DNA from 4 places in the Candidatus Villigracilis affinis genome. Region 2 is predicted to be linked to each of the others. Evidence: riboswitches for the same ligand, from Rfam matches in the RefSeq annotation. Region 2 holds a riboswitch; each other region holds the start of a gene.
The links. A riboswitch is a leader RNA that binds a small molecule or an ion and turns the genes downstream of it on or off. The one in region 2 is predicted to bind S-adenosylmethionine.
Positions count from the first base shown of each region.

Region 1 (7,998 bases), on a different contig from region 2:
AGCGGCAGCGACCTGTTTCAGAGTATGCAGAGCCCAGTGTATTCAATGGTCAGCGGCTTGGGGAATGCGTCGGCGACCCTGACTGTCACCTTCGATACGCCGAAGGGAACCATTACCTATTCGCCGAGCTCGGTCAGCGAGTTTCAACAGTTCCAGATCGGCAGTACATGGACTTTGAAGTTGAACGCGTTGGGCGGGGTTTTGAGCGTGGAAGGTAGGAGAAGGAAGCATAAGAAACCCTGCCCAAAGGTAAGCCTCCGTGTGATGCATCACGCACGAATTGCTGAATAGAAGGTAGATATATGGAAAATTCAAAGAAACGCAGGTTTGTGATAGCCTTTACTATTATTACATTTACCTTTCTGATTTTATTGTTTTCTCCATTAAACGATTCCGTCAGAGCGTTCTACGACAAGACCCATGCCGTTGCCATATTTTTGCGTTTCGATGCTGAGATTTTGGAAAAATCATCTGCCGGGCCATACTATAGAGGTTTGCTAATAAAACACGGCGAAGAACAATACCAGATAGTAAACGCCCACCCGGAACATCTTGACGAATTCTGGCAAGTAGTGGATTTGTTTACCCTAGGGATCGAAGCTTTGGTAAACGGCGAAGGCGATACGGTTCGAATTACAGAGGAGCAGATAAACAGGTTGAAAGAGGAATGGGAATGGGAAGCTCAATTTGCAAGTGAATCATTTCGGGAAGATATAGAAAAGGAATTGGAACGATTTCCACTTGATAATTTCGTTGGAATGACAGTGAGTGAAGCTTGGGGTGTTATCGATTCGAGTTGGTCATCTGATCCTCCAGCTACAGTGGAGACTGCGCCTGCTGTAGTAGTTACAGCAACTCCGTTTCCCAAATGCTATTTCCTACCAGATTCAGACTGCTCGACAAAGTTACCAATCGTTCCCAACACGAACGATTTATGGGTGTATCATAATTCAAACAAGATATACTTTGAAGCCCCTGGCAATTGGAATATTCAAAAAGGAGTAGCTGGCCCAGAAGTATTTTATTTTTACATGATTCCTCCCCCAGAATCCCCCGAAGACTCGAGAATAAAAGGCATCAGCCTTATTATTTCCAATCTTGTGATTAATAACTCAGACCCGGATGAATTTCTCAGGTTTCCCCAAATGGTGTTTACGCAGCCTATTTCCCAATGGGAAAATCTCATATCCCATACAAGAACCTCCGAACCTCAAAGTTTTGATACGCACTGGAAGCAGTCTGTATATCTGATTGATTTTCAAGGCATTGAGATTTTATGGAAAGAACCATCCATCTTCCTGGAAGCATTTCTCTACAACAAAGACGAACAAATTGCAATCTTCTTGTTAGAGGAGTTTCAAGACCCAAAGGTCGTCGAACTAATAGACAATCCAAGTCTTGTTGAAAACTTTTCGCCAAGTTTTCAACACATTATGGAAAGTATTCAACTTTGGAAACCATAAAACCATTCCAATTGTCATCAATTTGATTGCGCATAAAAATGAAACCATTTAATGCAGAAAGATCGCGCCTGCCAATCCCGCTTTCGGCGGCGATGATTTGACCGACCTTTACATCACGAACATAATTGGAAACAGCGTGAGCAGAATACGTAACATCCCAGCGGGGCAAAGACTGTATCATCAAATTTGATTGTTAATATCATTGCAAGGCGGAGCAGTTCCGCCGAAGCAATCTTTTAATTACAGCGCACCGCCCATAGCCCGGAGATCGCCACGCCGCCGGAAGAACATCGGCGGCTCGCGATGACATGTTGAAAACGAAATCCCTTTATAATGACCATATGAATCAGATAGTGGCAATTATCGGCGGCGGGCCTGCAGGGTTGATGGCGGCAGAGGTTTTGAGTGGAAATGGTGTGCAGGTGGATGTCTACGATTCCATGCCATCGCTGGGGCGGAAATTTCTGATGGCGGGCAAAAGCGGATTGAATCTCACGCACGCAGAGCCGTTCGAGAAATTCGTTTCACGCTATGGAAATCGAAAAAATGAAGTGGAAAAGTGGTTATCTGATTTCACGCCCGATGACCTGCGCGAGTGGGCGCGCGGACTCGGGGTGGAAACTTTCGTTGGTACATCGGGTCGAGTCTTTCCGAAAGAGATGAAGGCCAGCCCCCTGCTGCGGGCTTGGTTGAAACGGCTGGGCGATGCGGGAGTCAATTTTCATTTGCGGCACAGGTGGGTTGGAGCAATCACCGCCGGGGACAGTGGCGGGAGCATCATTAAATTTGAAACGCCCGGGGACGAAAAAACTGTCCATGCCGATGCGGTGATTCTGGCGCTTGGCGGGGGCAGTTGGGCAAGACTCGGCTCGGACGGCGTATGGGTCAATTGGTTGAAGCAGGCCGGGGTTAAGGTCGAAACGTTGAAACCATCCAATTGCGGATTTGATGTGGCGTGGAGTCCGCATTTTCGGGAGCGATTCGATGGTCAGCCGCTGAAATCGATTGTGTTGTCATTTGGGTCGTTCCATCAACAGGGTGAATTCATTGTGACGAAGGAAGGCGTGGAGGGGAGTTTGATCTACGCTGCTTCGGCGCCGCTCCGTGATGCGATCGAAGTCAATGGCAAGGCAGTCCTTGAATTGGACATGACACCTGACAGGTCACACGAGTGGCTGGTAGAAAGATTATCAAAACCGCGCGGCTCGCGTTCGATGTCGAGTCATCTTGAAAAGACGGTGGGGTTGAAAGGCGTGAAGGTGGGGCTGCTGCATGAGTTCATGCCAAAAGAGGAATTTTCAAATGCAGAACGGTTGGCGGCTTTCATCAAACACATGCCCATCCCATTGATCGCGACACGTCCGCTGGATGAGGCGATCAGTTCCGCTGGCGGCGTGATGTTCGAATCGCTGGATGAACATTTGATGCTTCGCGAACTCCCAGGGATCTTTTGCGCAGGCGAGATGCTCGATTGGGAAGCGCCGACAGGAGGCTATTTATTGACCGCCTGTTTCGCCAGTGGACGCAAAGCAGGAAACAGCGCAATGGCATGGATAAAAGCTCATCAATAATTCCAGAAACTCTTTGAAAAGGAGAGAATATGAACAAGGATAAACGCGCGGAATTGCTAAAAGATGAATACATCATGCTGCAACATTTCTACGAAGACATGGACAGCAAAGGGTTGAACATCAAGAATTGGGCGATCACGGTCGCACTCGCAACGATCGGCGCTGGATTCCTGTACAAGAACAGCGTTTTGTTCCTTATTGCTTTTGGCGCCTCGATTGTGTTTTGGTTTCTTGAAGGTCACTGGCGGGGTTTATCTCATTTCTTTTCGACGCGGATTCAGGAAATCGAAAAGATCATCCGGGAGGAAAAGCATGGTGAAGCGATACCGCTTCAGACCTACGCAAGCTGGTCAAAGGAATATAATGCAAAAGGCGACCAGACCATCAAGTACATGCAAAAAGTGAATGTTGCAATTCCACATGTGTTTATTGCGCTGCTCAGTCTTGTATTATTTATTCTGGGTTTGTACGGTGTACTATGAATTGTTATAAAGAGAAAGAGACGCCGCGAAAATTTTTGAGTTGACATGCCCTATTCGCTATGATATAAAAACGAAAACAATATTTTAGCTGTACTCATCCAGAGAGGCTGAGGGACCGACCCTTTGAAGCCTCGGCAACCGTTCAAGCGGTGCCAACTTCGGCAGACCGTAAACGAGTCTGGTAGATGAGAGATGATATGTGTCTCGCATGTCGCCTCTCACAATGAGAGGCGTTTTTATTATGTCGTTGAGAGGAAGGCGTTTTGCCTTACGAAGCAATGACACGGAGAATTTAAAATGGAAATCGGCGAAACAATTTACGTCACCACCCGCGAGGAATTCCGCGAATGGCTGGAAAAGAATCACAAGACCTGCAAAGAGATCTGGTTGATCCAGTACAAGAAATTCACCCAGAAGCCATCCATCCCTTATGTGGATGCGGTGGAGGAAGCCATTTGCTTCGGCTGGATCGACGGCTTCGAAAAAGGCATGGACGATCAACGCTATGCAAAACGCTTCTCGCCGCGCAGGCAGAAATCCATTTGGACAGATGCGAACATCGAGCGGGCGCGAAAAATGATGGAAGAAGGAAAAATGACCGCAGCCGGGCGAGTACTGTTACCAAAAGGAATCTAAATATGCACGAAGATATTTTGAATATCCAGCAATTGGTCGCCCGTTTCGCCAATAGCTTCGACATGAAAGATTGGGATGGATTGCAGGCCTGTTTCACCGAATCACTTTACACCGATTACTCCGACCTGCGCGGCACGCCGCCCGAAACCATCTCAGCCAGTGAGTATGTAAGACTCCGCCGCGAGTCGCTTGACCACTTGAAACTTCATCACCTGGTCGGGAATTACGAGGTTACCTTCCCCGATTTCGATGCCGCCGCCTGCCGCGCCTCAATGGTGGTTTGGAGAAGGTCCGAAACAGAGGAATTCACCACCCACTGCATGTATGATTTCCAGCTTGCAAGGCAATGGGGGGCATGGAAGATCAGCGGCATTACGCAAAAAGTCTTGTGGAGCGAGGGCGTCTCATCCATTCATAAAGGGGCCAAAGCCTAGCCATGTATCGAAAAGGCTGGCGATATTATCGCAACGTGACCCTGCTGTGGATATTGTTTTTCGTCGTTCTCATGATCGGCGGCTACGCGTTGGAACACCCGCTGTATTGGACCCTGGTACTGTTTATATGGGTGCTCCGTTCGGCTTTCGGGAATGCCTTTCAATTTGCGCATCCATCCCGAAGATTCAACTGGGACAGCAAATCCAACCTGGTGTTCAAGGAAGTCACTTTCAAATCGCGTGACGGACTGACCCTCTTCGGGCGATTCCATGCTGGCAGAAATCGCGCCGTTATTATCCTGATCCACGGGTTGGGAGGCGCAGGCACCGACATGCTGGTCCATGCTTCATTTCTTGTCAACGCAGGCTACGGCGTATTCATGATCGACCTGCGCGCTCATGGCAGCAGCGACGGCGACACATCCACCTACGGCCTGCGCGAAGCAGACGATGTTGCAGGCGCGGTGGATTACCTGCTCAGCCGCGTGGATGTCAACGGGGCAAAGATCGGCGCGCTGGGGATTTCGCTCGGCGCACAAGCTGCCCTGCGCGGCGCGTTGAAAACAGACAAGATCCGCGCACTTGTCCTCGATGGTCTAAGCCCTGCCCGATTATCCGACCATGGCGGCTCCCCCAGATCCATACAGCGCTGGCTCAACCTGCCTTTCAACTGGCTGTACTATCGGATGTATGAATACATGATCCGCGGCAGGGATGCGGGTGTTTTGGAGGTGATCGGAAGAATCGCGCCTCGCCCCATCCTGCTGATTGCCAGCGGCTCGAAAGACATTTACTTCAGCCGATTATTTTACGAAGCAGCCAAAGACCCCCGCGAACGATGGGAAATCCACGACGGGCTTCACGGTGTGGCGCTTGCTGGCAACCCGCAGGAATATATTGATCGCGTGGTCGGCTTTTTCAACCGAACCCTGCCATGACCTGCCCCGAATGCGGCGCAGCAGACTGCGAATCCCGTTTTCATGAGTTCCTTGCCCTGGAATTCACAGATGCTGGCTACGGCATCGTCCATCACTTGACCGTAACCGTGTACATGCTCCAACACTCCAGCAGGTTGACTCGCGAAGGCTGGCTGCACGAGCGCGGATTACTACATGAATTCCTCGTGGAAAATAAGCCGCCTGCCTTCATTAGGAAACAGAACAAAGATTTGGTTGATAGTGGCAAGCGCACCTTCAAGATCAATTCAAGGGATGGTTTACCTGTTATAAATAAAACCTCGTGGACGAAGACCATTCTCGATGTCCGTGCGGAGAATACGGAAGTCTATTGCGCGGATGTGAACGCGTGGGCGAGGTCTGTGTTGGAAGATGCGGAAAGATTGGACTTGAAATTAAGTTTTGGAGAAACTAAACTTGCAAATAAAAAATATTTCAGTTGCCATTTCAAAAAGGCCATTTGATGTTCAGTATCAATTGAGCACCTTTGTCTGTTTAGTGTATTCAAATCAAGAGCATACAGGCAAGTGAAATGGAAGGATAGCCAATTGAAATTTCACCTGGAGTCTTACCAGTGTAATGATGCTAAGGCATGAGCAATGATACGCATACATTCACCCCATCCCCCGACGGTCATGACCTCGGGCAAACAGGTCTGAAGCACGGGGTTAAGGACCAATTTGATGAAATATTTTGAAAATTCTTCTCTACTATCAGTTAGGCAGAAGATATTGGAACAAAGTCATGAACGCTTTAAATGAAATACGTTTGTAATTGAAAACAAGCATTATTTAGGAGATTTAATGACCAATCGCAAATACACAAACCGCCGTTACCTTGACGCCCTCGAAAAGAAAGTCCTCGTCTTCGATGGCGCGATGGGAACGAGCCTGCAATTGCAAAACCTCACCGCCGAACATTTTGGCGGCGAACAATACAACGGATGCAACGACTATCTCGTCATCTCGTATCCTGAAGCCGTGGAAAAAGTCCATCGCTCCTTCCTCGAAGTCGGCGTGGACGTGCTCGAAACAGACACCTTCCGCTCGAACCGCTTGACGATGGCGGAGTACAAATTACAAGACCGCATCCTCGAGATCAACATTGCTGCCGCAAATCTCGCGCGCAAACTTGCGGATGAATATGCCGCCAAGACAGGTCAGCCGCGTTTCGTCGCTGGTTCAATGGGTCCCACAGGCAAACTTCCCTCTACGAATGATCCCGAACTTTCCAATGTCAAATACGATGAACTGATCGATATTTTCCGCGAGCAGGCTGTCGCGCTCATTCAAGGCGGTGTGGATGTTCTGCTGATCGAAACTTCGCAGGACATTCTCGAAGTCAAAGCCGCCATCACGGGCATTCACAAAGCTTTCAGCGAAACGAATGTTTATTTGCCGATCCAGGCTCAGGTCACGCTTGATACGACGGGCCGCATGTTGCTCGGCACCGATATCAACGCATCCCTCACCATCCTCGAAGGCATGGGCATCGATGTCATCGGCCTCAATTGTTCCACTGGCCCCGAACACATGCGCGAGCCCATTCGCTTCCTCGGCGAAAATTCCACGCTGCCCGTTTCGTGCATTCCAAATGCGGGCCTTCCATTGAACGTGGATGGTCAAGCCGTGTATCCGCTTGAGCCTGAACCATTTGCGAATGACTTGTATGAATTCGTGACCAAGCACAACATTTCAGTCGTAGGTGGATGCTGCGGCACGACGCCTGAACATCTTAAGCTGCTGATTCAAAAACTGGATGCTCATCCACATCCCAAGCGACCGCTTCACTCTACGCCTCAGCTTGCCTCTGCCATGTCAGCAATTTCCATGCGACAGGAACCCGCCCCCACCTTGCTTGGTGAGCGTTGCAACGCGCAAGGCTCGCGCAAGTTCAAACGTCTCCTGCTCGAAGAAGACTACGATGGCATTCTTGATATCGCCCGCGAACAGGTCGCTGGCGGCGCGCACGCCCTGGATATTTCCGTGGCTGTCACCGAACGCGCTGACGAAGGCGAGCAGATGCGCAAGGTCATCAAGAAATTGCAAATGGGTGTGGATGTTCCGCTCGTGATCGACACCACCGAAGTGGATGTGCTTGAGATCGCATTGCAAACTGCGCCTGGACGTTGTTTGATTAACTCCACGCATCTTGAATCTGGCCGCGAAAAAGCCGATAAGATTTTCGGCCTCGCCAAGAAATACAACGCCGCTGTTATCTGTCTCACCATTGACGAGAATGGCATGGCAAAGACCGCACAGCGCAAACTCGAAGTGGCGCAGCGCATTTACGACATCGCCGTCAACGACCACGGTCTCAAACCCGAAGATTTGGTCTTCGATGATCTCACCTTCACCCTCGCTACTGGTGATGTTGAATTTGTTGATTCCGCAAAAGAGACCATCGAAGGCATTCGTCTCATCAAACAGAATTTACCTGGCGTGATGACCTCGCTC
Region 1 covers NZ_JADJKT010000029.1:100,618-108,615, reverse strand. Annotated here, with positions in the region: gene IPI86_RS14050 (zinc ribbon domain-containing protein) at 1-291, shown strand, start outside; gene IPI86_RS14045 (hypothetical protein) at 303-1,463, shown strand; gene IPI86_RS14040 (TIGR03862 family flavoprotein) at 1,805-3,034, shown strand; gene IPI86_RS14035 (hypothetical protein) at 3,064-3,516, shown strand; SAM riboswitch class I at 3,608-3,708, shown strand; gene IPI86_RS14030 (hypothetical protein) at 3,814-4,152, shown strand; gene IPI86_RS14025 (nuclear transport factor 2 family protein) at 4,155-4,586, shown strand; gene IPI86_RS14020 (alpha/beta fold hydrolase) at 4,589-5,524, shown strand; gene IPI86_RS14015 (DUF5946 family protein) at 5,521-6,006, shown strand; gene metH (methionine synthase) at 6,346-7,998, shown strand, end outside.
Region 1: it holds a riboswitch for S-adenosylmethionine, as region 2 does, so the genes downstream of both, IPI86_RS14030 (hypothetical protein) here and IPI86_RS20780 (hypothetical protein) in region 2, are expected to answer to the same signal.

Region 2 (7,998 bases):
GATGACCTTGCGCATCTGCTCGCCTTCATCAGCGCGTTCGGTGACAGCCACGGAAATATCCAGGGCATGCGCGCCGCCAGCGACCTGTTCGCGGGCGATGTCGAGAATGCCATCGTAATCTTCTTCAAGCAGGAGGCGCTTGAACTTGCGCGAGCCTTGCGCGTTGCAGCGTTCACCAAGCAAGGTGGGGGCGGGTTCCTGTCGCATGGAAATTGCTGACATGGCAGAGGCAAGCTGAGGCGTAGAGTGAAGCGGTCGCTTGGGATGTGGAGATGCGATCCAGTTTTTGAATCAGCAGCTTAAGATGTTCAGGCGTCGTGCCGCAGCATCCACCTACGACTGAAATGTTGTGCTTGGTTACGAATTCATACAAGTCATTCGCAAATGGTTCAGGCTCAAGTGGATACACGGCTTGGCCATCAACATTCAATGGAAGTCCAGCGTTGGGAATACATGAAACCGGCAGCATGGAATTTTCGCCGAGGAAGCGAACAGGCTCGCGCATGTGCTCGGGCCCCGTGGAGCAGTTGAGACCGATGACGTCGATGCCCATGCCTTCGAGGATGGTGAGCGATGCGTTGATATCGGTGCCGAGCAGCATACGGCCTGTCGTATCAAGCGTGACCTGAGCCTGGATCGGCAAATATTGCTGAGTCTCAGCGAAAGCATTGTGAATGCCAGTGATGGCGGCCTTGACTTCGAGAATATCCTGCGAGGTTTCGATGAGCAGAACATCCACGCCGCCTTGAATTAATCCGACGGCTTGTTCGCGGAAAGTATCGATGAGTTCATCGTATTTGACATTTGAAAGTTCAGGATCATTCGTAGATGGAAGTTTGCCCGAAGGCCCGATGGAGCCAGCGACGAAACGCGGCTGACCTGTCTTCGCGGCGAATTCATCCGCGACTTTGCGCGCGAGACTTGCGGCAGCAACATTGATCTCGAAAATGCGGACTTGCAATTTGTATTCCGCCATCGTCAAACGGTTGGAGCGGAAGGTATCCGTTTCAAGCACATCCACGCCGACTTCGAGGAAGGAGCGATGGACTTTTTCCACGGCTTCGGGATACGAGATGACGAGATAGTCGTTACATCCATTGTATTGTTCGCCGCCAAAATGTTCGGCAGTCAGGTTTTGTAATTGCAGGCTCGTCCCCATTGCACCATCAAAGACGAGGACTTTCTTTTCGAGTGCGTCAAGGTAACGGCGGTTGGTGTATTTGCGATTGGTCATTAAATCTCCTAAATAATGCTTGTTTTCAATTACAAACGAATTTCATTTACTGCGTTCATGATTTTTGTTTCAATATCTTCTGTCTCACCTATAATTAAGAGAAGATAATTTTCAAATATATTATCATCATAATTGGTCAACTCTAACCAATACCAAACGATGTCTTCTATAGATTCTTCTGTTTGCCACGAGGTCATAATGAACCGAGAGTCTGGGGGAGAATAATTGGGGTCGCTCATTATGTATGCAGTATCTATTGCATCATGCCATTCAGAACAGTCAATTCCAGCACAAACTGCGTAACGACATCCAGATGAAATTATCCAATTGGCTATCGCTTCCATTTCACTGTCGCCTGTATTCTCTTGATTTGAATACACTAAACAGACATAAGGTGCTTCAATTTTGATACTTGAAACATCAAATGGTCTTTTTGAAATGGCAACTGAAATATTTCTTGTTTGCAAGTTTAGTTTCTCCAAAACTTAATTTCAGACGTCCAATCTTTCTGCATCTTCTAACACAGCCTTCGCCCACGTGAACACATCCGCGCAATAAACTTCCGCATTCTCGGCGCGGACATTGAGAATCGTCTTCGTCCACGTGGATTTATTTATAACAGGTAAACCATCCCTTGAATTGATCTTGAAGGTGCGCTTGCCACTATCAACCAAATCTTTGTTCTGTTTCCTAATGAAGGCAGGCGGCTTATTTTCCACGAGGAATTCATGTAGTAATCCGCGCTCGTGCAGCCAGCCTTCGCGAGTCAACCTGCTGGAGTGCTGAAGCACGTACGCAGTGACTGTCAAGTGATGGACGATGCTGTAGCCAGCATCTGTGAATTCCAGGGCAAGGAACTCATGAAAACGGGATTCGCAGTCCGCTGCGCCGCATTCGGGGGGCAGGTCACGGCAGGGTTCGGTTGAAAAGCCGACCACGCGATCAATATATTCCTGCGGGTTGCCAGCAAGCGCCACACCGTGAAGCCCGTCTGGATTTCCCATCGTTCGCGGGGGTCTTTGGCTGCTTCGTAAAATAATCGGCTGAAGTAAATGTCTTTCGAGCCGCTGGCAATCAGCAGGATGGGCCGAGGCGCGATTCTTCCGATCACCTCCAAAACACCCGCATCCCTGCCGCGGATCATATATTCATACATCCGATAGTACAGCCAGTTGAAAGGCAGGTTGAGCCAGCGCTGTATGGATCTGGGGGAGCCGCCATGGTCGGATAATCGGGCAGGGCTTAGACCATCGAGGACAAGTGCACGGATCTTGTCTGTTTTCAACGCGCCGCGCAGGGCAGCTTGTGCGCCGAGCGAAATCCCCAGCGCGCCGATCTTTGCCCCCGTTGACATCCACGCGGCTGAGCAGGTAATCCACCGCGCCTGCAACATCGCTCTGCTTCGCGCAGGCCGTAGGTGGATGTGTCGCCGTCGCTGCTGCCATGAGCGCGCAGGTCGATCATGGATCACGCCGTAGCCTGCGTTGACAAGAAATGAAGCATGGACCAGCATGTCGGTGCCTGCGCCTCCCAACCCGTGGATCAGGATAATAACGGCGCGATTTCTGCCAGCATGGAATCGCCCGAAGAGGGGTCAGTCCGTCACGCGATTTGAAAGTGATCCTTGAACACCAGGTTGGATTTGCTGTCCCAGTTGAATCTTCGGGATGGATGCGCAAATTGAAAGGCATTCCCGAAAGCCGAACGGAGCACCCATATAAACAGTACTAGGGTCCAATACAGCGGGTGTTCCAACGCGTAGCCGCCGATCATAAGAACGACGAAAACAATATCCACAGCAGGGTCACGTTGCGATAATATCGCCAGCCTTTTCGATACATGGCTAGGCTTTGGGCCCTTTATGAATGGATGAGACGCCCTCGCTCCACAAGACTTTTTGCGTAATGCCGCTGATCTTCCATGCCCCCCATTGCCTTGCAAGCTGGAAATCATACATGCAGTGGGTGGTGAATTCCTCTGTTTCGGACCTTCTCCAAACCACCATTGAGGCGCGGCAGGCGGCGGCATCGAAATCGGGGAAGATAACCTCATAATTCCCGACCACGTGATGAAGTTTCAAGTGGTCAAGCGACCTCGCGGCGGAGTCTTACATACTCACTGGCTGAGATGGTTTCGGGCGGCGTGCCGCGCAGGTCGGAGTAATCGGTGTAAAGTGATTCGGTGAAACAGGCCTGCAATCCATCCCAATCTTTCACGTCGAAGCTGTTGGCAAAGCGAGCGATCAATTGCTGGATATTCAAAATATCTTCGTGCATATTTAGATTCCTTTTGGTAACAGTACTCGCCCGGCTGCGGTCATTTTTCCTTCTTCCATCATTTTTCGCGCCCGCTCGATATTCGCATCTGTCCAAATGGATTTCTGCCTGCGCGGCGAGAAGCGTTTTGCATAGCGTTGATCATCCATGCCTTTTTCGAAGCCGTCGATCCAGCCAAAGCAAATCGCTTCCTCCACCGCATCCACATATGGGATGGATGGCTTTTGGGTGAATTTCTTGTACTGGATCAACCAGATCTCTTTGCAGGTCTTGTGATTCTTTTCCAGCCATTCGCGGAATTCCTCGCGGGTGGTGACGTAAATTGTTTCGCCGATTTCCATTTAGGTTCTCCGTGTCATTGCTTCGTCAGGCAGAACGCCTTCCTTTCAACGACATAATAAAACGCCTCTCATTGTGAGAGGCGACATGCGAGACACATATCATCTCTCATCTACCAGACTCGTTTACGGTCTGCCGAAGTTGGCACCGCTTGAACGGTTGCCGAGGCTTCAAAGGGTCGGTCCCTCAGCCTCTCTGGATGAGTACAGCTAAAATATTGTTTTCGTTTTTATATCATAGCGAATAGGGCATGTCAACTCAAAAATTTTCGTGGCGTCTCTTTCTCTTTATAATGATTCACAGTACGCCGTACAAACCCAGAATAAATAATACAAGACTGAGCAGCGCAATAAACACATGTGGAATTGCAACATTCACTTTTTGCATGTACTTGATGGTCTGGTCGCCTTTTGCGCTGTACTCCTTTGACCAGCTTGCGTAGGTCTGAAGCGGTATCGCTTCACCGTGCTTTTCCTCCCGGATGATCTTTTCGATTTCCTGAATCCGCGTCGAAAAGAAATGAGATAAACCCCGCCAGTGACCTTCAAGAAACCAAAACACGATCGAGGCGCCAAAAGCAATGAGGAACAAAACACTGTTCTTGTACAGGAATCCAGCGCCGATCGTTGCGAGTGCGACCGTGATCGCCCAATTCTTGATGTTCAACCCTTTGCTGTCCATGTCTTCGTAGAAATGTTGCAGCATGATGTATTCATCTTTTAGCAATTCCGCGCGTTTATCCTTGTTCATATTCTCTCCTTTTCAAAGGGTTATCTGGAATCATTGATGATCTTTTAGCCATGCCAGTGCGCTGTTTCCTGCTTTGCGTCCACTGGCGAAACAGGCGGTCAATAAATAGCCTCCCGTCGGCGCTTCCCAATCGAGCATCTCACCTGCGCAAAAGATCCCTGGGAGTTCGCGAAGCATCAAATGTTCATCCAGAGATTCGAACATCACGCCGCCAGCGGAACTGATCGCCTCATCCAGCGGACGTGTCGCGATCAATGGGATGGGCATGTGTTTGATGAAAGCCGCCAACCGTTCTGTGTTTGAAAATTCCTCTTTTGGCATGAACTCATGCAGCAGCCCCACCTTCACGCCTTTCAACCCCACCGTCTTTTCAAGATGACTCGACATCGAACGCGAGCCGCGCGGTTTTGATAATCTTTCAACCAGCCACTCGTGTGACCTGTCAGGTGTCATGTCCAATTCAAGGACTGCCTTGCCGTTGGCTTCGATCTCATCACGGAGCGGCGCCGAAGCAGCGTAGATCAAACTTCCCTCCACGCCTTCCTTCGTCACAATGAATTCACCCTGTTGATGGAACGACCCAAACGACAACACTACCGATTTCAGCGGCTGACCATCGAATCGCTCCCGAAAATGTGGACTCCATGTCACATCAAATCCGCAATTGGATGGTTTCAACGCTTCGACCTTAACCCCGGCCTGCTTCAACCAATGGACCCATACGCCGTCCGAGCCGAGTCTTGCCCAACTGCCCCCGCCAAGCGCCAGAATCACCGCATCGGCATGGACGGTTTTTTCGTCCTCGGGCGTTTCAAATTTAATGATGCTCCCACCGCCATCCCCGGCGATAATCCCTCCTACCCACCTGTGCCGCAAATGAAAATTGACTCCCGCATCGCCCAGCCGTTTCAACCATGCACGCAACAGCGGACTGGCCTTCATCTCTTTCGGAAAGACCCGCCCCGATGTGCCAACGAAAGTTTCCACCCCGAGTCCGCGCGCCCACTCGCGCAGGTCATCGGGCGTGAAATCGGATAACCACTTTTCCACTTCATTTTTTCGATTTCCATACCGTGAAACGAATTTTTCGAACGGCTCTGAGTGCGTGAGATTCAATCCGCTTTTGCCCGCCATCAGAAATTTCCGCCCCAGCGATGACATGGAATCATACACATCCACCTGCACGCCATGTCCGCTCAAAACCTCTGCCGCCATCAACCCTGCAGGCCCGCCGCCGATAATTGCCACTGAATCATTCATAAGTTCATTATAAAGAGAAAAACTCCCGATTGGGTCGGGAGTTTTGGCGAAAGTATCTATCCAGTTTTGATACTCCTGTGAGCCTGTGGGCCGTTTGGGGAGCTTCTTGTGCTGAACATCACCTGACCAGCCCGTCTCCATTTTTCTTATCCTACCTTCCCACACTCAAAACCCCGCCCAACGCGTTCAACTTCAAAGTCCATGTACTGCCGATCTGAAATTGTTGAAACTCGCTGACTGAGCCTGGTGAATAAGTAATTTCTCCCTTCGGGGTGCTGAAGGTGACAGTCAGGGTCGCCGACGCATTCCCGAGCCGCTGACCATTGAATACACTCGGCTCTGCATACTCTGGAAACAGGTCGCTGCCGCTCAAATCATACGATTGAATGGTCGCCCACTCATCAACGGTGTAACTGCAATAATCCTGGCTTTCGGTGCGGCACTCGGTCACAACCTCGGCGAAGCCATTGCCCCTATCCACGGTCTTGTCTTCACAGATTTCCTGGCTCTCCGTATGACACGAAACATCATACGCACCCGAGGGCGGGCTTCCACGCTCATTGGAATAATTCACCGCGCGGATCTCCTGCAAAGGAACGGAAGTCTGCCAGAAAACATCGGCCACGGTCCCCTCCACAGACTTGGATGGGAACACAAACAGGGCAAAGATTGCGATACAACACACCGCCAAAAACGCGCCGATGCCGCCGAACAAAAGCCAGTTTACCTTTTTAGGCTGAGCCTTTGCCGCAGGTGTCACTACTCCCGCCGCGGGAACTGGCTCAACGACTGTGCGTGGCAAAGGTGCGCCGCATTTGCCGCATACCCGTTCACTGCTCGGATTCTCAGCTCCGCAATTTTTACAGTTGATGATCTTTACAGCGGGAGCCGCCTGCAAAACCTGTCCCGCCTGTCTTGCCTTGCCTTCCTTCAAATCGCCGCCGCATTGCGAACAATTCGTCGCAGTGGCGGGGTTGCGCGTGCCGCAAAAACCGCAATGGATGTCTGCGCCTGCTTTTGCCGCGCTGGCAACCTTCTCATCGGTAATGATTTTTTCATCCGCTGCGCGCTGAAACTTGACATCATCAGGCTGGGGCGCTCCGCAAGCCTGACAAGTCTTCCTCGACCCCTTGTTGACGCCGTCGCAACTTGGGCAAACCCATTCAAGCTCAACGAAACCTTTACTTTGTTTTCTTTGCATCTCTCACTCCTTTATCCTTCGCGAGTGATTCTACAACAAAATTTTTTTATTGTGCGATGCCGTGCCATTTCAAAATATCATGAATGCGGGACTCGTGATTCGAATCAGGATAAGGCGACGGATCGCCCGCATCTTTTCTTAACGGAGAGTGGGTCAATGCGTCGAAAACAGCCATCGCCCCGTTGGCCACATTGTGCGGGTCATAGCCGCCTTCCAAAACGAAGACGATCTTGCCGCCGCAATGCTCATCTGCAAGCGCAACAAGTTTTTTTGAAATTTCATAATACCCACGCGTGGAGAGTCCCAGCGAGGTGATCGGGTCGTTCCAATGCGCATCGAAGCCTGCCGAGATCAACAGCATCTGCGGGCGGAAGGATTCCACCACGGGCTTGAAAATTTCATCAGCCACGCGCGCGAAGGTTCCGTCGCCTGCAAACTCATGCAAGGGTACATTGACCAGCCGTCCCTTTGCATGAGGCGCGTCATTGATCCAGCCTGTGCCCGGGTAAATTCCCCACTGGTGGGTCGAAATGAATCCAAAACGGTCGTCATCCACACAAGCCGCCTGTGTGCCGTTGCCGTGATGCGCGTCATAATCGATGACCATCACGCGCTGTAATCCGTTTGCCAGCGCTTCACGCGCCGCGATGGCAATGTTGTTGAAAATGCAAAAGCCCATCGCGCGGTCTGGCTCGGCATGATGCCCCGGCGGGCGGACAATGGCGAAGGCGTTCTGCGCCTCGCCGTTGAGCACCGCACGCGTGCAGGTGATCACGCCGCCTGCTGCGAGCAGTGCATCTTCATAAGATGTCTGCGTGATATAGGTAGGCGCGTGATCGATGATGCCCGGTCCGCGTGTGCAAACCTCCGCAATGGCTTTGACCAATTGCGGGTCGTGTGCCAGTGCGATCTGCTCAGGCGTGGCACGCACCGCCTCG
Region 2 covers NZ_JADJKT010000038.1:1,014-9,011, forward strand. Annotated here, with positions in the region: gene IPI86_RS20745 (dihydropteroate synthase) at 1-207, opposite strand, end outside; gene IPI86_RS20750 (homocysteine S-methyltransferase family protein) at 173-1,234, opposite strand; gene IPI86_RS20755 (hypothetical protein) at 1,264-1,701, opposite strand; gene IPI86_RS20760 (DUF5946 family protein) at 1,726-2,139, opposite strand; gene IPI86_RS20765 (hypothetical protein) at 2,040-2,747, opposite strand; gene IPI86_RS20770 (hypothetical protein) at 3,078-3,314, opposite strand; gene IPI86_RS20775 (nuclear transport factor 2 family protein) at 3,319-3,510, opposite strand; gene IPI86_RS20780 (hypothetical protein) at 3,513-3,851, opposite strand; SAM riboswitch class I at 3,955-4,055, opposite strand; gene IPI86_RS20785 (hypothetical protein) at 4,147-4,599, opposite strand; gene IPI86_RS20790 (TIGR03862 family flavoprotein) at 4,630-5,859, opposite strand; gene IPI86_RS20795 (zinc ribbon domain-containing protein) at 6,011-7,060, opposite strand; gene IPI86_RS20800 (histone deacetylase) at 7,107-7,998, opposite strand, start outside.

Region 3 (7,998 bases), on a different contig from region 2:
TTCGGCGGCGTTCAGGTTGCCATCGGCTTCAAAGACGGGTTGCAAAACATGCTTGGGAATGATGCCTTTCCAGAGAGTCGCGGCCCACGGGGCGAAGACCTCATTGAATGTCACCACAACAGTTTGCGGGTCTTCAGCGACGACGCTTTCCATCTGGTCGTAGGGGCTCTGCGACGCGACCGTGTTGTTGGGGTCCATGTACATTTCGTAGGTGAAGACAAAGTCGTCGGCAGTGATCGGAGTGCCGTCAGACCAGACAATGTCATCGCGCAGTTTGAATGTGATGGTACGGCCATCTTCTGAAATACCGCCATTTTCGGTGGTGGGCAGTTCAGTCACCAGTACAGGCACGGGCGCATTCTGATCGTCGTAGGTCCATGCGTAGCAACTCCACAACTGGTAGGTGATGGCTGTGAACCACTGGTTGGTATACAGCGGATTCAAGTTATCGAATTCCTGGGTGAAGATGAAGGTGGCAACCTTCTTCTCAGCAGCAGGAGCTTCGGTGGCGGCAGGGGCATCCGCAGGGGCCTCGGTTGCATCACTGCCAGTCGGTGCTTCAGTGGCAGCTGGACCACCACCGCATGCTGTTAACAGCAGTGTGGCGATGACCATCGCGAAAAAAATGGACTTCAAGTGTTTCATTTCTTCTTCTCCTTTTTTGATTTGATGCACATCTGAATAACTTCAGACGCTGCTCACTTCATGGTGTCGTGCGTGGTTCTGCCAATACCAACACTCAATAAAGAAAAATATACCGTGCCTGGGAGTTGCCCAGCCTTGTGTGATTGCGACCCTGTGCTCTCACATCAATATGATACCGCGTTTGGCTTTATATGGCACGATTGTTCTTGTTTAACTCTTTCTGTAAAGGGGTGAGATCGAACAGATCTGCGCAGAAGATGTTTAATGCGGTTCGCATATAATAAATGATCGCTTCATTGATAATAGAGGAAGTTGACTGTAGGTTTCCAAGGGTGAAATTATGATCGAAAAATTATCTTCACGATTTTATGGGCGGGTGGGATATTTACTGGTATTGGTGGCTGTGCTCAATTTTGGATACCCGCTGACGCTGTACATGGGCGGGCTGGGGAACTTGCTCTTCCTGCTGGCGTATACATTGATGTTCGTCATCGGTGTCCTGGTGACTAGTGAGGATAAAAACATTTCATTCAAACCAGCATCGCGGCTGTAGTGTGGATGGTTTGTGCGGTCGTTTCGTTTTTTGCCCCATCGTCAGATTCTGCGACGATTATTTCACAGGTGGCGATCATCCCTGCGCAGTTGCTCATGACCATTGCCTTGCTGCGTTATATCTACACGTCCAAAGTGGTGAATGCGAATGTGATGATGACTGCCATCACGGTTTACATTTTTATTGCCGCCATGTTCACGCCGCTGTATGTCATTGTCAGCCGATTGGATGTGAATGCCTTCGTAGATAATGGATTGGGCGTCGCACCGCAGTGGCAGCAGTTGGTGTATTTTAGCTTTGTCACGCTCGCCACACTTGGTTATGGCGATGTGCTGCCGCTTAATGCGTGGGCGCGATCACTGGCGACGGTAGAGGGCATGCTGGGGGTGTTGTACATTGCTCTCATCATGGGAAGATTGATCGGGGTGTACTCTCAAGAAAGAGATTAAGAGCGAAGCGCCTGATCCAAATCCCAGAGAATATCTTCGATATCTTCCAAGCCAATGGAAAGGCGAATGAAATCCGGGCTGACGCCTGCGGCGGTTTGCTCTTCATCGGAGAGTTGGCTGTGGGTGGTGCTGGCAGGATGGATAGCAAGTGAGCGCGTGTCGCCAATGTTGGCGACGTGGCTGAAGAGTTGCAGGTTGTCGATGAATTTCGCGCCCGCTTCTCTGCCGCCCTTTACGCCGAATCCCATGACCGCACCTGTTCCAAGCGGAAGATATTTTTTTGCACGTTCATGATGTGGGTGACTGGCAAGACCTGCGTACGAGACCCGTTTTACATTGGGATGACTTTCAAGAAATTCGGCGACCTGTTGTGCATTTTGCACATGACGTTCCATGCGCAGGGAGAGGGTATCGAGTCCTTGCAGGAGGAACCATGAAGCGATGGGTTGTTGCACGGTGCCGAAATCACGCAGGATGCCTGAACGCGCTTTGGAGATAAACGCCAGCGGACCAAAGTCATCGGCGTAGACAACGTCATGGTAGGGCAGGATCAGGCTCGGTGAAGTTTTGAAGCGCCCGCTCTTCCTCCAATTGAACTTGCCGCCGTCCACGATGATTCCACCCATGGTGGTGCCGTGCCCGCCGATGAATTTCGTCGTAGAGTGGGTGATGATGTCCGCGCCCCATTCGAAGGGACGACAGAGATATGGCGTGGCGAAGGTGTTGTCGATCATCAGCGGGATGCCGTGCTCGTGTGCGATTTTGGAAACTTCGTCGAAGGGGAAGATGTTGCCGAGCGGGTTGCTGATGGTTTCGCCGTAGATTATTTTTGTGTTCGGCTGAATGGCGCGGCGGAAATTTTCTGGATCGTTGGGGTCAACCAATGTGACCTTGATGCCGAGTTTCGGAAATGTAGATTTGAATTGTGTGACCGTGCCGCCATACAGTGTGGATGTGGAAACGATGTGGTCGCCCGCTTCGCAAATGGTGAGGATGGCAGTGGCTTGCGCCGCATGACCTGAACCAACTTCCACGGCGCCAACTCCGCCTTCGAGGGATGTAATGCGTTTCTCAAAGACGTTACTCGTGGGGTTCGAGATGCGCGTGTAAATGTTGCCGCTCTCTTGTAGCGCAAAGAGTCTCGCGGCGCGGTCTGTGCTTTGCAGGTCGTAGGCAGTGGTTTGATAGATGGGAACGGCGCGGCTGCCTGTGGCTGGGTCGGGAGTGTAGCCTTCGTGCAGTTGACGTGTGTTGAATCCGAACTTGCGGGGTGAGGTCATTTATTTCTCTTGGGGATTTCATTCGGGTCGAACGGTGTGGACTGATAGACATAATAGTTCAGCCAGTTCGCGTATAGCAAGTTGGCATGCCCGCGCCAGCGGACGTTGGGCATTTTGCTCGGGTCGTCGTTGGGATAATAATTTTTCGGCACGTGAATGGGCAGACCTTTATTCACGTCGCGGTCGTATTCGCCTTTGAGGGTGAGCGGGTCATATTCAGAGTGCCCCGTGATGTAAAGATTGCGTCCGTCTTTGTCACTGACGATGTACACGCCTGCATCCTCTGATTCAGCAAGGATCTGTAACTCGGAATGCTTCTCAATATCTTCGCGGCGGATTTCGGTGTGACGGGAGTGCGGGGCGAGGAAAATGTCATCGAAGCCGCGCATCAGGCTTTCGGTCCGATTTAAGAGACGGTGCTCAAAGACACCGAACATCTTGCGGGGCAGGTCGTATTTTGGGATCCCGTATTTGTGATACAAGCCCGCTTGCGCTCCCCAGCAAATGTGAAATGTGGATTCAACATTCGTCTCCGACCAGTCCATGATGCGTTTGAGTTCCTGCCAGTAATCCACATCTTCGAAGGGCATTTGTTCCACAGGCGCGCCAGTGATGATGAGACCATCGAATTTTTGATCCTTCACATCATCGAAAGTCACATAATGCTCAAGCAAGTGATCGGCATCGGTGTTCTTGGATTCATGCGTGGCGGTGTTGAGTAAAGTGACTTCCACCTGTAATGCCGAATTGGAAAGCAGGCGCAGGATCTGTGTTTCAGTAGAAATCTTGGTAGGCATCAAGTTCAGAATGGCAACACGCAAAGCGCGGATGTCCTGATGAATGGCACGGTCTTCGTCCATGATGAAGATGTTCTCGTTTTCGAGAGTGGTACGAGCGGGAAGGGTGGTTGGAATTTTTACGGGCATAAAGGATGAATTATGAAGGATGAAGGATGAGGACAAAGGACAAAATTTCATCCTTCATCCTTCCGCCTTCATCCTTATGAATTTAAGGCCTGCTCCAGATCCCACTTGATGTCTTCGAAGTCTTCGAGACCAATGCTCAAGCGGATGAAATCGGGGCTGACGCCAGCGGAGACTTGTTGCTCGTCACTGAGCTGGCTGTGCGTCGTGGTGGCGGGGTGAATGGCGAGACTGCGCGCATCACCGACGTTGGCGAGGTGGCTGAAGAGTTGCAGGCTTTCGATGAATTTCTTGCCTGCTTCTGCGCCGCCTTTGATGCCAAATCCGAGAATTGCGCCTGCGCCCTTGGGAAGATACTTCTTGGCGCGAGCGTAATCGGGGTGGCTCTTGAGGCCAGGGTATTTGACCCAGCTAACTTTGGGATGAGCCTCAAGATATTCGGCAACAGCTTGCGTGTTCTGCACGTGACGGTCAATGCGCAGGTTGAGGGTTTCGAGTCCGAGCAGGGTCTGCCATGCGTTGAACGGAGATTGGCAGGCGCCGAGATCGCGCAGAACTTGCACGCGCGCTTTGATCGCAAATGGGGGAAGTCCCGCCGCGGCGATGGAGGAATATACGAGTCCATGATACGAAGGATCGGGCGTGTTGAAATTCTCGAACTTGCCGTTGCTCCAATCGTAGTTGCCGCCGTCCACGATGATGCCGCCAATGGATGTGCCGTTGCCTGTGATGAACTTGGTGGTCGAGTGGGTGATGACGTGCGCGCCATATTCGAACGGGCGGAAAAGATACGGAGTGGCAAAGGTGTTGTCGATGAACAAGATCAGTTTGTGCTTGTTCGCGATCTCGGATACTTCTTCAAACGGGAAGACGGAAATATCGGGGTTGCCGAGAGTCTCACCGTAAATAATTTTCGTGTTCGGCTGAATGGCCGCTTCAAAATTCTTCGGGTCGCTTGGGTCAACAAAAGTGACATTGATCCCCAGCTTGGGCAGGGTGTAGGCGAACTGGTTGTACGTGCCGCCATACAAACGGGATGACGAAACGATATGGTCGCCTGCGCTGCACAAAGTGAAAATTGCCTGTGCCTGTGCGGCATGTCCAGAGCTTGCGGCCAGAGCGGCAACGCCGCCTTCGAGTGCGGCAATGCGCTGTTCAAGCACATCGGTGGTCGGGTTCATCAAGCGGGTGTAAATATTTCCCAGCTCTTTGAGCGCGAACAAATTTGCGGCATGTTCAGTGTTCTTGAACTGATAGCTCGTTGTTTGGTACAACGGCACGGCGCGGCTGCCAGTGGTGGCATCTGGTGAATAGCCCGCATGTAACTGGCGGGTTGCGAAACCTAACTTGCGATCTTTGATTGTGGACATTTGAGTTATCTCCTCTTGAATAATGTTTACCCGCCCTTCAGAAGAGATTAAAAAAAAAAATAACCTCTTCTGAAAGTACAAGAAGAGGTATACGTCTATACCGTCCTCTCATCTTCCAGATATGAATGACGTTTTGCTGTCATTCCTATTTGCCGAATTTGGCACCATAACTTTTGTTTGGTTGCCGAAGCTTCAAAGGGTCGGTCCCTCAGCTTCTCTGGATAAGAGCGAATATTTAATTTCGCCGTTTATATCACGGCGTTTGTGAATGTGTCAAGCGATTGAACAGATTAACGTGTTACCCGTTTGGGTACTCTTTATAAAAGATTTTCATTCACAAGCAGCTCCGCATTGTAAATGGATGCACCCGCCGCGCCGCGAATCGTGTTGTGTGAAAGTACAACGAATTTAAGATCAAGGATTGGATCGCGCCTCACGCGGCCGACTACTGTCGTCATGCCTTTGCCTGTTAATCGGTCGAGTCTTGGCTGGGGCCTATCCGCCTCATCCTTAACCTCGATAACTGGTTTGGGCGTCGAAGGCAGATTCCTCGCTGACGGTTTTGCGGCATAGTCGCGTAACGCTTGAATCGCAACTTCTGGCTCAACGGGTTTGTCCAATGCCACGCTCGCACAGACGGTGTGACCATCGATCACAGCCACGCGATTTGTGTGCGCGCTGAATGTGATATTTGCCATATCAATTTTGCTTTCGTTGAATTTGCCCAGCATCTTGCGCGGTTCCCATTCCACTTTTTCTTCTTCGCCGCCATTGCCCACGTTGGGGATGACATTGTCCATGATGTCGAGCGATGGCACGCCAGGGTAGCCCGCGCCCGAAAGCGCCTGTAACGAAACCATGAATACTTTCTTCACGCCAAAGGACTCATCCAATGCCTTGAGCGCAATTGTGAGTCCTGTGCTCGTGCAATTGGGATTCGTGACAATGCATCCGCTCCAGCCGTTGTTCTTGCGCTGCTGCTTGACCAGTTGAATATGCTCCGCGTTGATCTCAGGCAGCAGCAACGGCACATCCTCTCCGCGCCGATACGATGACGCATTTGAGCAGACTGCCGCGCCTGCTTTTGCGAAGGCGGGTTCGAGTTCATTCGCGATTTCTGTGTGCAAAGCAGAGAAAACGATCTTCGCTTGCACCGCATCCGTATTGGCAGGGACAACGATCATATCCCGCGCATACGCAGGCATGGGGTCATCCAACACCCAGCGGGCGGCTTTGGAATACGGCTGCCCAACGGAACGGTCTGATGCGGCGAGTGCCACCACCTTGAACCACGGATGATTATCGAGCAAAGAAATAAATCGCTGGCCGACAGAACCTGTCGCGCCGAGAATTGCTACGGGGATTTGAGATTGGGACATGCGGACTCCTAGTGTTTGAAAGTTTGAATGTTTAAAGGTTTGAAGGTTTTGTAACGTTCTAACGTGCAAACTTGTTAACTTGCAACAATAAGTTCATGCAACGCCTTGACCGCATTTTCCGTATCCACTGCATCAACAACGAGAGAGATGGATACTTCGGATGAGCCCTGCGCAATGGCGAGGACGTTCACGCCGTCATTGCCGAGTTTGCTGAACACTCTGCCCGAAACCCCAGGTGTGTGACGCATCCCTGCGCCGACGACTGTGATGATGGATACATCTTCTGTGGCCCAGACGCGGTCGATGTCATCGTCTTCGATTTCAACGGCGAAGGCTTTTTCAAGAGATGATAATACAGTAGGGGCGAGCTCCGAAGGTACCGCAAAACAAATGGATTGTTCTGACGACGCTTGCGTGATGAGAGGAACGCTTGTGCCTGTGGAGGCTACCGCTCCAAACGCGCGCGCCGCCACACCAGGGACACCCAGCATACCGCGACCTTCAATGGTGATCAGTCTCTGCTTGCGGATAGCCGTCACAGCTTTGATGACTTTGCCTTCCACTTTGCCGTTGCTTTTGATGCTGGCGATCAGCCGCGTGCCGGGGTGACTGGGATTGAACGTGTTGCAAATGCGCAATCCAATTCCTGCATCCAGCACAGGACGGATGGTTTTGGGATGCAGAACTTTCGCGCCATAATAAGCAAGTTCTGCGATTTCGCTGTAGTTGATCTCAGGCAGCGTCACCGCTTCTGGCACAATGCGCGGATCGGTGGTCATCACGCCGTCCACATCCGTCCAGATCCAGACATCGTCAGCGGGGAGGACAGCGCCGATGATGGCGGCAGAATAGTCCGAGCCGCCGCGCCCGAGCGTGGTGATTGCGCCTTCGGGGGTTGCGCCGATAAAACCAGTTGTGATCGGGATAATTCCTTCGTCCATTAATGGATTTAATAGCCCCGTGTTTTTCGGTTGTTGCTTTGAAATCGGGATGTGCATTTTGGTAATGCGCGTTGGTGACCACGAACTCGGTGGATACAATGGCTTTCGCTTTTATCTCCAGCATCATTCACGACCGCACCCAACAAGTAGACACTCATTCGTTCTCCGAGCGATGCCACCGCATCCATTGCCCGTGGACTGGCTTCGCCAAGTACGGCGATCGCCTTGCACAGATCTACAAGTGTGAGGATGAGCGCATTGATCTCGGATTTTGTTTGCTCGCGAAGTTCTTCATCTTTGATAAGTGCGTCTGCGGCGGCGAAGTGTTTTTCTCTCAGCGTGGATTCTGCTGCTGGAAGTGAATCAACTTTCCCGTGCGAAGCGGAGGCGGCAGAGTCCAATAGCAGATTCGTCACGCCAGACATGGCAGATGTCACAACGACGACTCGATCCCAATC
Region 3 covers NZ_JADJKT010000036.1:756,440-764,437, reverse strand. Annotated here, with positions in the region: partial or broken gene IPI86_RS18705 (peptide ABC transporter substrate-binding protein) at 1-615, opposite strand, end outside; gene IPI86_RS18700 (hypothetical protein) at 986-1,198, shown strand; gene IPI86_RS18695 (potassium channel family protein) at 1,204-1,647, shown strand; gene IPI86_RS18690 (O-acetylhomoserine aminocarboxypropyltransferase/cysteine synthase family protein) at 1,644-2,927, opposite strand; gene metA (homoserine O-succinyltransferase) at 2,924-3,853, opposite strand; gene IPI86_RS18680 (O-acetylhomoserine aminocarboxypropyltransferase/cysteine synthase family protein) at 3,928-5,220, opposite strand; SAM riboswitch class I at 5,326-5,448, opposite strand; gene asd (aspartate-semialdehyde dehydrogenase) at 5,538-6,599, opposite strand; gene IPI86_RS18670 (aspartate kinase) at 6,674-7,540, opposite strand; gene IPI86_RS18665 (hypothetical protein) at 7,549-7,998, opposite strand, start outside.
Region 3: it holds a riboswitch for S-adenosylmethionine, as region 2 does, so the genes downstream of both, IPI86_RS18680 (O-acetylhomoserine aminocarboxypropyltransferase/cysteine synthase family protein) here and IPI86_RS20780 (hypothetical protein) in region 2, are expected to answer to the same signal.

Region 4 (7,998 bases), on a different contig from region 2:
TCTTGTCATCCAATGCCAGATAGGCATCGGCATAGGTCATGTACACAGTGGGTGAATTAGGAATAAGTCTATCCGCGCGGTCTAGGTCAACAATGGCGGCTTCGGGGTCGTTGTTGTTGATGTTGTAACGCGCCCGCTCAAGATACACTTCGCCAAAATCGGGATCGAGTTCAATGGCTTGCTCGAAAAGAGCATCCACATTTGCTTTGGGATTATCCAGCAATCTGGCACGCGCCAAACCCAGATAGGCAGGGCCAAAATCCTCATTGATCTTCAAGGCTTCATTATAGAAATCCAGAGCACTGTCAGCGTCACCTTTGAAACGATAGGCATCGCCGATCAGGTAGGGCACATCGGCGGCATCGGGTTCCAGCGAAGCGATGATCTGCATGTTGGAGATGTATTCGTCCCAGTTTTCTTCAGCATACGCGGCCAGCGCCAGGCGGTATTGATCGCCTGACTGCGCCGCCCGCGGTGTGTTGACGTAAACTGCAGTGGGTGTATAAGTTTGAGGAAGGAAATACGACAATGGTGTGGGGCCAAGCACTGCCTTGGTCGGGGGCGCTGTTGCCCCAAACAAGGTCGGTGTGGTGGTGAAAGTCGGTGACGGGCCAGGTGTGTTCGTTTCGGTGGGACGCACATTCGAGCGGCGCGGCAGGATGAGGCCAAAGATCACTGCAGAGACCAGCCCGGCGCCGATGAGCAATACAAAAGCCAATCGTGTGATCGGACTCTTCGCCAAAGCCTTGAAGCCCCGCTCCTTCGGCTTTTCATTTGCAAGTAAAAGTTTTTCCTCCCACGCCCGCGGACGGTTCATGGGGAATGGCTGAATGCTTTCATCGGGAGCCAATGCCCCGAGCAGGATCAAGCCGCGTTTCGCCGTACCATTTTCAGGGTCCAGTTTGAACGCTGTTTGCAGGCAGTAAATGCGTTCTTTGGTGTTATCCACTGCGGCGCTGAGCCAGATCCAATAGGTCGGGTTATTCTGATCCGCTTTCAAAAGAAGCGTGATCAACTCTTTGGCGCGCGTTTTGTCTCCGCGCCGCAGAGCTTCCACTGCATCCTGGAACATGGTGTCGTCGGGTCGGTCTTCAGCCATGGCTGGATTCTAATTCATTTCATGGAATTCTTCGACCTGATATGTATAAACTTGCAATTTTGTCTTTCGCCACAGATCACGCCTCGCACCCATCTTGGCGCACAAATGGTCAAGGAAATCTTCGGGGTCGGGGATCTGCTCCCAAACCTGCGGGAGGAAAGTGGCGCGGCGAAACTCATCCTTCAAGATGACTCCATCCACATGCGGACGCAGCTTCGCAGGCAGTTCTTCGCCCGAAGAATATTCCAGCGGATGAGGAACGGTCAATCGCGACACCTCCAGCTTGATCCTGCTTAATTCATTTTCAGTTACGGGACGAAAACGCGGGTCTTCAAGTGCGGCAGCGGCAGCGTGTTCGCGCACATCATCAACCAAAGGTTGATACGCTTCGATCGCGCCGATGCAGCCGCGTAAATTACCGTGGACCGTAAGTGTGACAAAGGTTGCACCATTTTCGCGCAATCGCGGTGTGAGGGATTCAACATCCAAAGGCGGAAAAATCTTTCCCCGCACAGCATGTTCCATTGCCTCGCGCGCAAGGCGCAGCAAGATTTGCTTTTCCCCATCGGTCAATTGATCTGTCACGGAAGCCTCCCATAAACAGACCCTAAAAGTTTTCCAAACCTTTAGGGTCTCAATTTATATTTCGGACAAATTCCAATATTTGCGGTTGTGATAGATCAGCGGCGGCCCATCGTTCGCTTCGTGCGCGGCGAGTACCTCGGCAATGAAAAGCGTATTCATGCCCGCATCGAAAGTTTGAACCACACGGCAATCCATCCAAGCCAGGCCACCTGCGATCAAAGGTGAACCTGTCACCATCGTTTCCGTTTTCAGGTTTGCAAAACGGTCTTCAGCACCAGCCACCTGTCCCGAAAAAAGATTCGAAATATCAGATTGTTCCGCCGAAAGGATCGTCAGGCCAAAAGCGCCAGATTTGGATACCAGTTCATGCGTGCGTGTGGATACTCGCAGGGAAATGGTGATCATGGCGGGTTCCAACGAAATGGACGTAAACGAGTTCACGGTCATGCCGTGTTTGTGACCTTCGTGCACGGCCGTCACCACCGTCACACCAGCCGACCAGGCACGCATGGCAGCACGTAATTTTTCAGGATCAAGGGTCATAAGTGTCGTATTTTTCATAATGTGAAATTCATCATAATTGTGAGATGGGAGAGCGTCAAGTCAAAAATGCGATTTTAGGACAAGGTCGTTTTTTGTTTTCTTACCAACAGGAGAATATTCGGAAAATTCGCCCATTCTAAAATTAAATTCCCATTCATGAACGCGTGGTAGACTCGCATGATGTCCAAACGTATTCGAAACATTATTATTGGGCTGGCAGGCTTGCTTCTGCTGGCTGTTTTGGTTTACCAAATTCCATATATCAAATCGGTTCTTTCGTGGCGCATCGAAAAATTCATGATCTACACAAGGAACGTGTTCGATCCAGTCGGCCCTGTGCCAACCGCTTTACCCGTTACACCCCACCCCATCACACCGACTGTCGTCATAACCGCCACGTCCACACCCATGATCGACCTCACTCCATCCATCACGCCCACGGCAACTTTTGCGCCGCTGCCCGCACAGGCATCAATCGCATCACCGCCGTTCGAACAGCAAACACCAAATAACTGCGGACCCGCGACACTTTCGATGGCTTTGCATATCTACGGCTGGGAAGGCAATCAGGCTGACATCGCGAACGTGATCAAACCCATTTTGCAGGATCGAAACGTCAACCCCGAAGAACTTCGATATTACGTCCGCACACAGGCGGGCTGGCTCAACATGGAGTATCGCGTGGGTGGAAGCATCGAAACCCTTAAGCGATTGATTGCTGCAAATTATCCTGTCATGGTGGAAAGCGTCACATCGCTTGACCCGAACGACGCGCTTGGCCCGAACGATGACTTATGGGCCGCGCACTATCTTCTGCTCACAGGCTACGATGATGCCGCACAAACCTTCACCATTCAAGATTCCTATCACGGCGCCGACCTGAGCATTTCCTATTCCCAACTTGAAAAGGAATGGAAACCGTTCAACAACCTGTACATCGTGATCTACTTTCCGCAATTCGAGGATGAGATGAAGAGCCTGCTCGCTTCCAACTGGGACCCGAGCCTGAATCGGCAATTGGCATTATCTGCGTCTGAAACAGACATCGCCCAAAACCCCACCGACGCATTTGCGTGGTTCAATCTCGGCAGTAACCTCGTTTATTTTGACCGCTACGAAGAAGCAGCACAAGCCTACGACAAGGCACGCGAGATCGGTCTGCCATTGCGGATGTTCCGCTATCAGTTCGGTCCGTTCCTTGCTTATTTTCATTCCAATCGCAATGAAGACCTGCTCGTGCTGACAGATTACGCGCGAGGCGTGACGGAAATGTCTGAAGAAGCCTGGCTGTGGTATGGATACGGTCTGTACCGCAACGGCGATTACGACGGAGCGCTCAAAGCCTGGCAAAAAGCAGACCAGATCAATCCCAACTTTTTTGAAGATCAGGCACAGAACGCCATCGATTTGATTCAATAACAATTCATCAACCTGGATTGCGGGCTAAAGTCCGCACTCCAAATATGCTGAATAAAATAACTTCAATGAAGAAAACACTCCTCCTTTTCATTCTCTTGCTCACCGCCTGTCAAAGCACTCCCACACTTGCTCCTGCGGCAACAGTCACCCTGATTCCATCGGATACACCTGTGCCGACAGTGATTCCATTTACAGCAACTCCTGAGGCTACGTCCACGCCTGTGCTGACTGCCACGCCTGAAACCATGAAAGTCTCCCCCACCGACGGCATGACCCAACTCTTCATCCCTGCTGGGACGGTGAAAATGGGCGGGCTGGATGTGCTGCTCGAAAATGACGAAATCCCCGCGCACGATGTGACACTCGCCGCGTTTTGGATGGATCAGGTGGAAGTGACCAACGGCATGTACAACTTGTGCGTGCAGGCGGGCGTATGCAGATTGCCCGTCAAACTCAACTCGGATAATCGCGGAGATTATTTCGGCAACGCCGAATTTCAGGATTACCCCGTCATTCAGGTGACCTGGTTCGATGCGAATGCCTACTGTCAATGGGCGGGGCGCAGACTGCCCACCGAAGCGGAATGGGAACGCGCCGCGCGCGGCGATGACCTGCGAACCTATCCATGGGGCGGCGAACCTCCGAATGAATTGAATTCGAATGCAAATAACATCGTCGGCGATGTAACGCGTGTGGGTTCGTATCCTGCAGGAGCAAGTCCGTTTGGGGTGCTGGATATGGCTGGCAATGTGTGGGAGTGGGTGGCAGATTATTATAGCGGCCGCTACTACACAGAATCTCCAAGTACAAATCCGCTGGGACCTGATAACGGCGGGTTGAATTTTCTGCGCGTGATCCGCGGCGGTTCGTTTCAGGATAATCTTTTTAATCTACGCGTGTCGAATCGCGGATATGAAACGGGTCCAGACCCATCGGCTTTTCCGGGAGAGGCTGAATATTATGGCCGCAGTTCGGTGAAGATCGGCTTCAGGTGCGTGCGTGCTGATTAAAACAGAATCAAGTTTCGGTTAAGCGCGAAGCGGTTTTTCATCTTCCTGAACATTTTTATCTTTACGCTGCAAGTCATCTATGATATTATCGCGACACAATTCAATAGCCCCAATACGGCGCTCTTATCCAGAGAGGCGGAGGGAACGGCCCTGCGATGCCTCGACAACCAGTCAGCGAAAGTTGAATATGGTGCCAAATCCGACAGAAGATTTCTGGGAGATGAGAGGGTAGATAAGCTTTATGCGATTGCCCTTTCACGTCGAAAGGGCAATATATTTTTAAGGAGAAACAAAAAATGAGTAATACTTTCATGTCTTCACCCAGCCTGATGTTCACATCAGAATCGGTGACCGAAGGGCATCCTGATAAGATCTGCGATCAAATCTCGGATGCAGTTTTGGATGCGTGCCTCGAGCAGGATCCGATGTCACGTGTGGCTTGCGAGACCGCTGTCAAGACGGGTTTCGTGGCACTCCTGGGTGAAATCACCACCAGCGCTTATGTGAACTTCGATGAACTCGTTCGCAAGGTGGTGAATGAGATCGGCTATGACAGCAGCGATAAAGGTTTTGACGGCAATACCTGCGCCGTGCTTTCAGCCGTGGCCAGCCAGAGCGCCGATATTGCGCTGGGCGTGGATCACGCGATGGAAGATAAAAGCGGTGAGATGAAGGACGTTGGTATTGAGCATGTGGGTGCGGGCGATCAGGGCATGATGTTTGGTTTTGCCTGCAATGAGACTCCGACCTTGATGCCGATGCCGATCTATATGGCGCACAAATTATCGCGCCGTTTGAGCGAACAACGCAAGAGCGGCGTGCTCCCCTGGCTGCGCCCCGATGGCAAGAGTCAGGTAACCGTGGAATATTCCAATGGCAAACCGAAGCGCATTGATACTGTTTTGATTTCCACACAGCACGCGCCTGAGATCTCACAATCTGAGATCATGGAACTCGTCAGCGAGCACATCATTTACCCGACCCTGCCCGAAGGCTTGGTTGATAAAAACTTGAAAGTCTTCATCAACCCGACCGGTCGTTTCGTGATCGGCGGCCCAATGGGTGATGCAGGCGTGACTGGACGCAAGATCATCGTCGATACCTACGGCGGCATGGGCCGTCATGGCGGCGGTGCTTTCTCCGGGAAAGACCCCACGAAGGTGGATCGCTCCGCCGCGTATGCGGCCCGCTATGTGGCGAAGAACATTGTCGCCGCTGGTCTGGCTGATCGCGTTGAAGTGCAGGTGGCGTATGCGATCGGTGTGGCTCATCCGCTTTCGGTGAATGTTGAAACGTTTGGCACCGCCAAGATTGCAGATGAAAAGATCTCGGCACTCGTCAGCGAATATTTTGATCTGCGCCCGGGCGCAATCATCCGTGACCTTGACCTGCGCCGCCCGATCTATCGCAAGACCGCCGCTTATGGCCACTTCGGCCGCGATGATATCGAATTCCCCTGGGAACGCACCGATAAGGCTGAGGCTCTGAAGAAGGCTGCGGGGTTGTAGGAAGTTTGAGTGAATAGGTAATAGGTAAAAAGAAAGAGCCGCGAGAATCTCGCGGCTCTTTTTGCTTCAAGTTCATTTGTTACGGCAAACTAAATGCTCTGACTAAAAAGACGGCCATTTCAGCGCGTGTCACATTGGCATCAGGACAATAGTTGCCGCCGCCGCATCCGCTGGTGACACCTTCGGCCGCGAGTTGCTCGATCCATGCATCTGCAAAGGAACCAAGCGGAACATCCCCAAAAACCGTTCCTGTTGCAACAGGAGGAGCATAAGAACTTCCATGTTCACCACGCAAAAGGAAGATCGCCATTTGGGCGCGGGTGATGGTTGCATCCGGGCAATAGTTTCCACCGCCACATCCAGCAGTGACTCCCTCTGACGCAAGTTGTTCGATCCAATCTGCGGCGAAGGAACCGAGTGGGACATCCGTGAAGACAGTTCCAGTTGCGGCTGGAGGAATATAGGAACTCCCGTGCACGCCGCGCAAAATGAAGATGGCCATTTGGGCGCGGGTGACAGTTGACTCGGGCAATACATCATCGGAGAGGCACTGCATCCGCTGGTGATGCCGGCGTTATACAATCGCTCGATATATTCCCACGCCCAATACGTGGATGGTACATCTGTGAATATGGTGGGAACAGGAGCCATACCTGATATATACACTGGGATAAGGCTTCTGATATCTGTTCCATCCCCCAATTGACCAAAGTCATTCGCCCCCCAACACATGCCTCCGCCGTCTGAGGTCAGCGCGCAGGTATGCCAACGTGCTCCTGTCATGTAACTAACTCCACTCGATAAACCAGATACATTCACCGGAACAGCACTGACGGTCAATGAATTATTTCCCAATTGTCCATTGTCATTATCGCCCCAGCACATCATCCCCCCAGTTGAAGTCAGCGCACAGGTATGATGTTCTCCCGTAGCAATGGAAACCACGCCACTGGGAAGCCCCACCACATCCACAGGCAGAAGGCTTTCATCAGCAAATGTGTTGTTGCCCAATTGTCCAAATTGATTATTACCCCAGCATTTTATGCCTCCAAGCGCAGTTAACGCACAAGTATGAGAACTACCAGCAGCAATGGCAACCACCCCGCTGGATAGCCCAACCACGTTGACTGGGATTGGGCTTGGGTTATTGGAGTTATTATTCCCCAATTGACCATTGCTATTACTTCCCCAACACATCACTCCGCCCGTTGCAGTCAACGCGCAGGAATGCCCTCCACCTACAGCAATGGCAGTCACCCCGCTGGAAAGTCCGCTTACATTGACTGGGGTGTAACCGCCGACATTTGAGTTATTCCCCAACTGACCATCCCCATTACTTCCCCAGCACATCACTCCCTCGGTTGTGGTCAACGCACAAGTATGCCAGTGTCCTGCCGCAATGGCACTCACCCCGCTGGAAAGCCCAAACACACTCACTGGCTCATAAGTTGACCAGAAAGGCGTGATGTTTCCCAACTGCTCCGCGCTATTATCCCCCCAACACAGCACCCCACCCGTCGTGGTCAATGCACAGACGTGCATCCCCCCAGCTGCGATGGCGCTCGCTCCACTGATAAGTTGGCTCATTACTGGAACATGGCTATGAGTCATCATGTTATTTCCCAATTGCTGAGACATATTATTTCCCCAACATGCCACCCCGCCCGAGGAAGTCAGTGCGCAGGTATGGTTCAACCCCGCCGAAATGGGTCCCATCTCACTACCAGCGGTCAGCGGCGCAAAGTCTCCCACTCCATTGGCAACCAATTGAGGAATTTCCCCTGTTTCACTTGCGCCAACCATCACTGGATTCATTAGAAACGACAACAACAAA
Region 4 covers NZ_JADJKT010000036.1:95,032-103,029, forward strand. Annotated here, with positions in the region: gene IPI86_RS15580 (tetratricopeptide repeat protein) at 1-1,099, opposite strand, end outside; gene amrA (AmmeMemoRadiSam system protein A) at 1,109-1,684, opposite strand; gene IPI86_RS15590 (flavin reductase family protein) at 1,739-2,245, opposite strand; gene IPI86_RS15595 (C39 family peptidase) at 2,405-3,646, shown strand; gene IPI86_RS15600 (SUMF1/EgtB/PvdO family nonheme iron enzyme) at 3,712-4,656, shown strand; SAM riboswitch class I at 4,777-4,883, shown strand; gene metK (methionine adenosyltransferase) at 4,953-6,164, shown strand; gene IPI86_RS15610 (S-layer homology domain-containing protein) at 6,294-7,998, opposite strand, start outside.
Region 4: it holds a riboswitch for S-adenosylmethionine, as region 2 does, so the genes downstream of both, metK (methionine adenosyltransferase) here and IPI86_RS20780 (hypothetical protein) in region 2, are expected to answer to the same signal.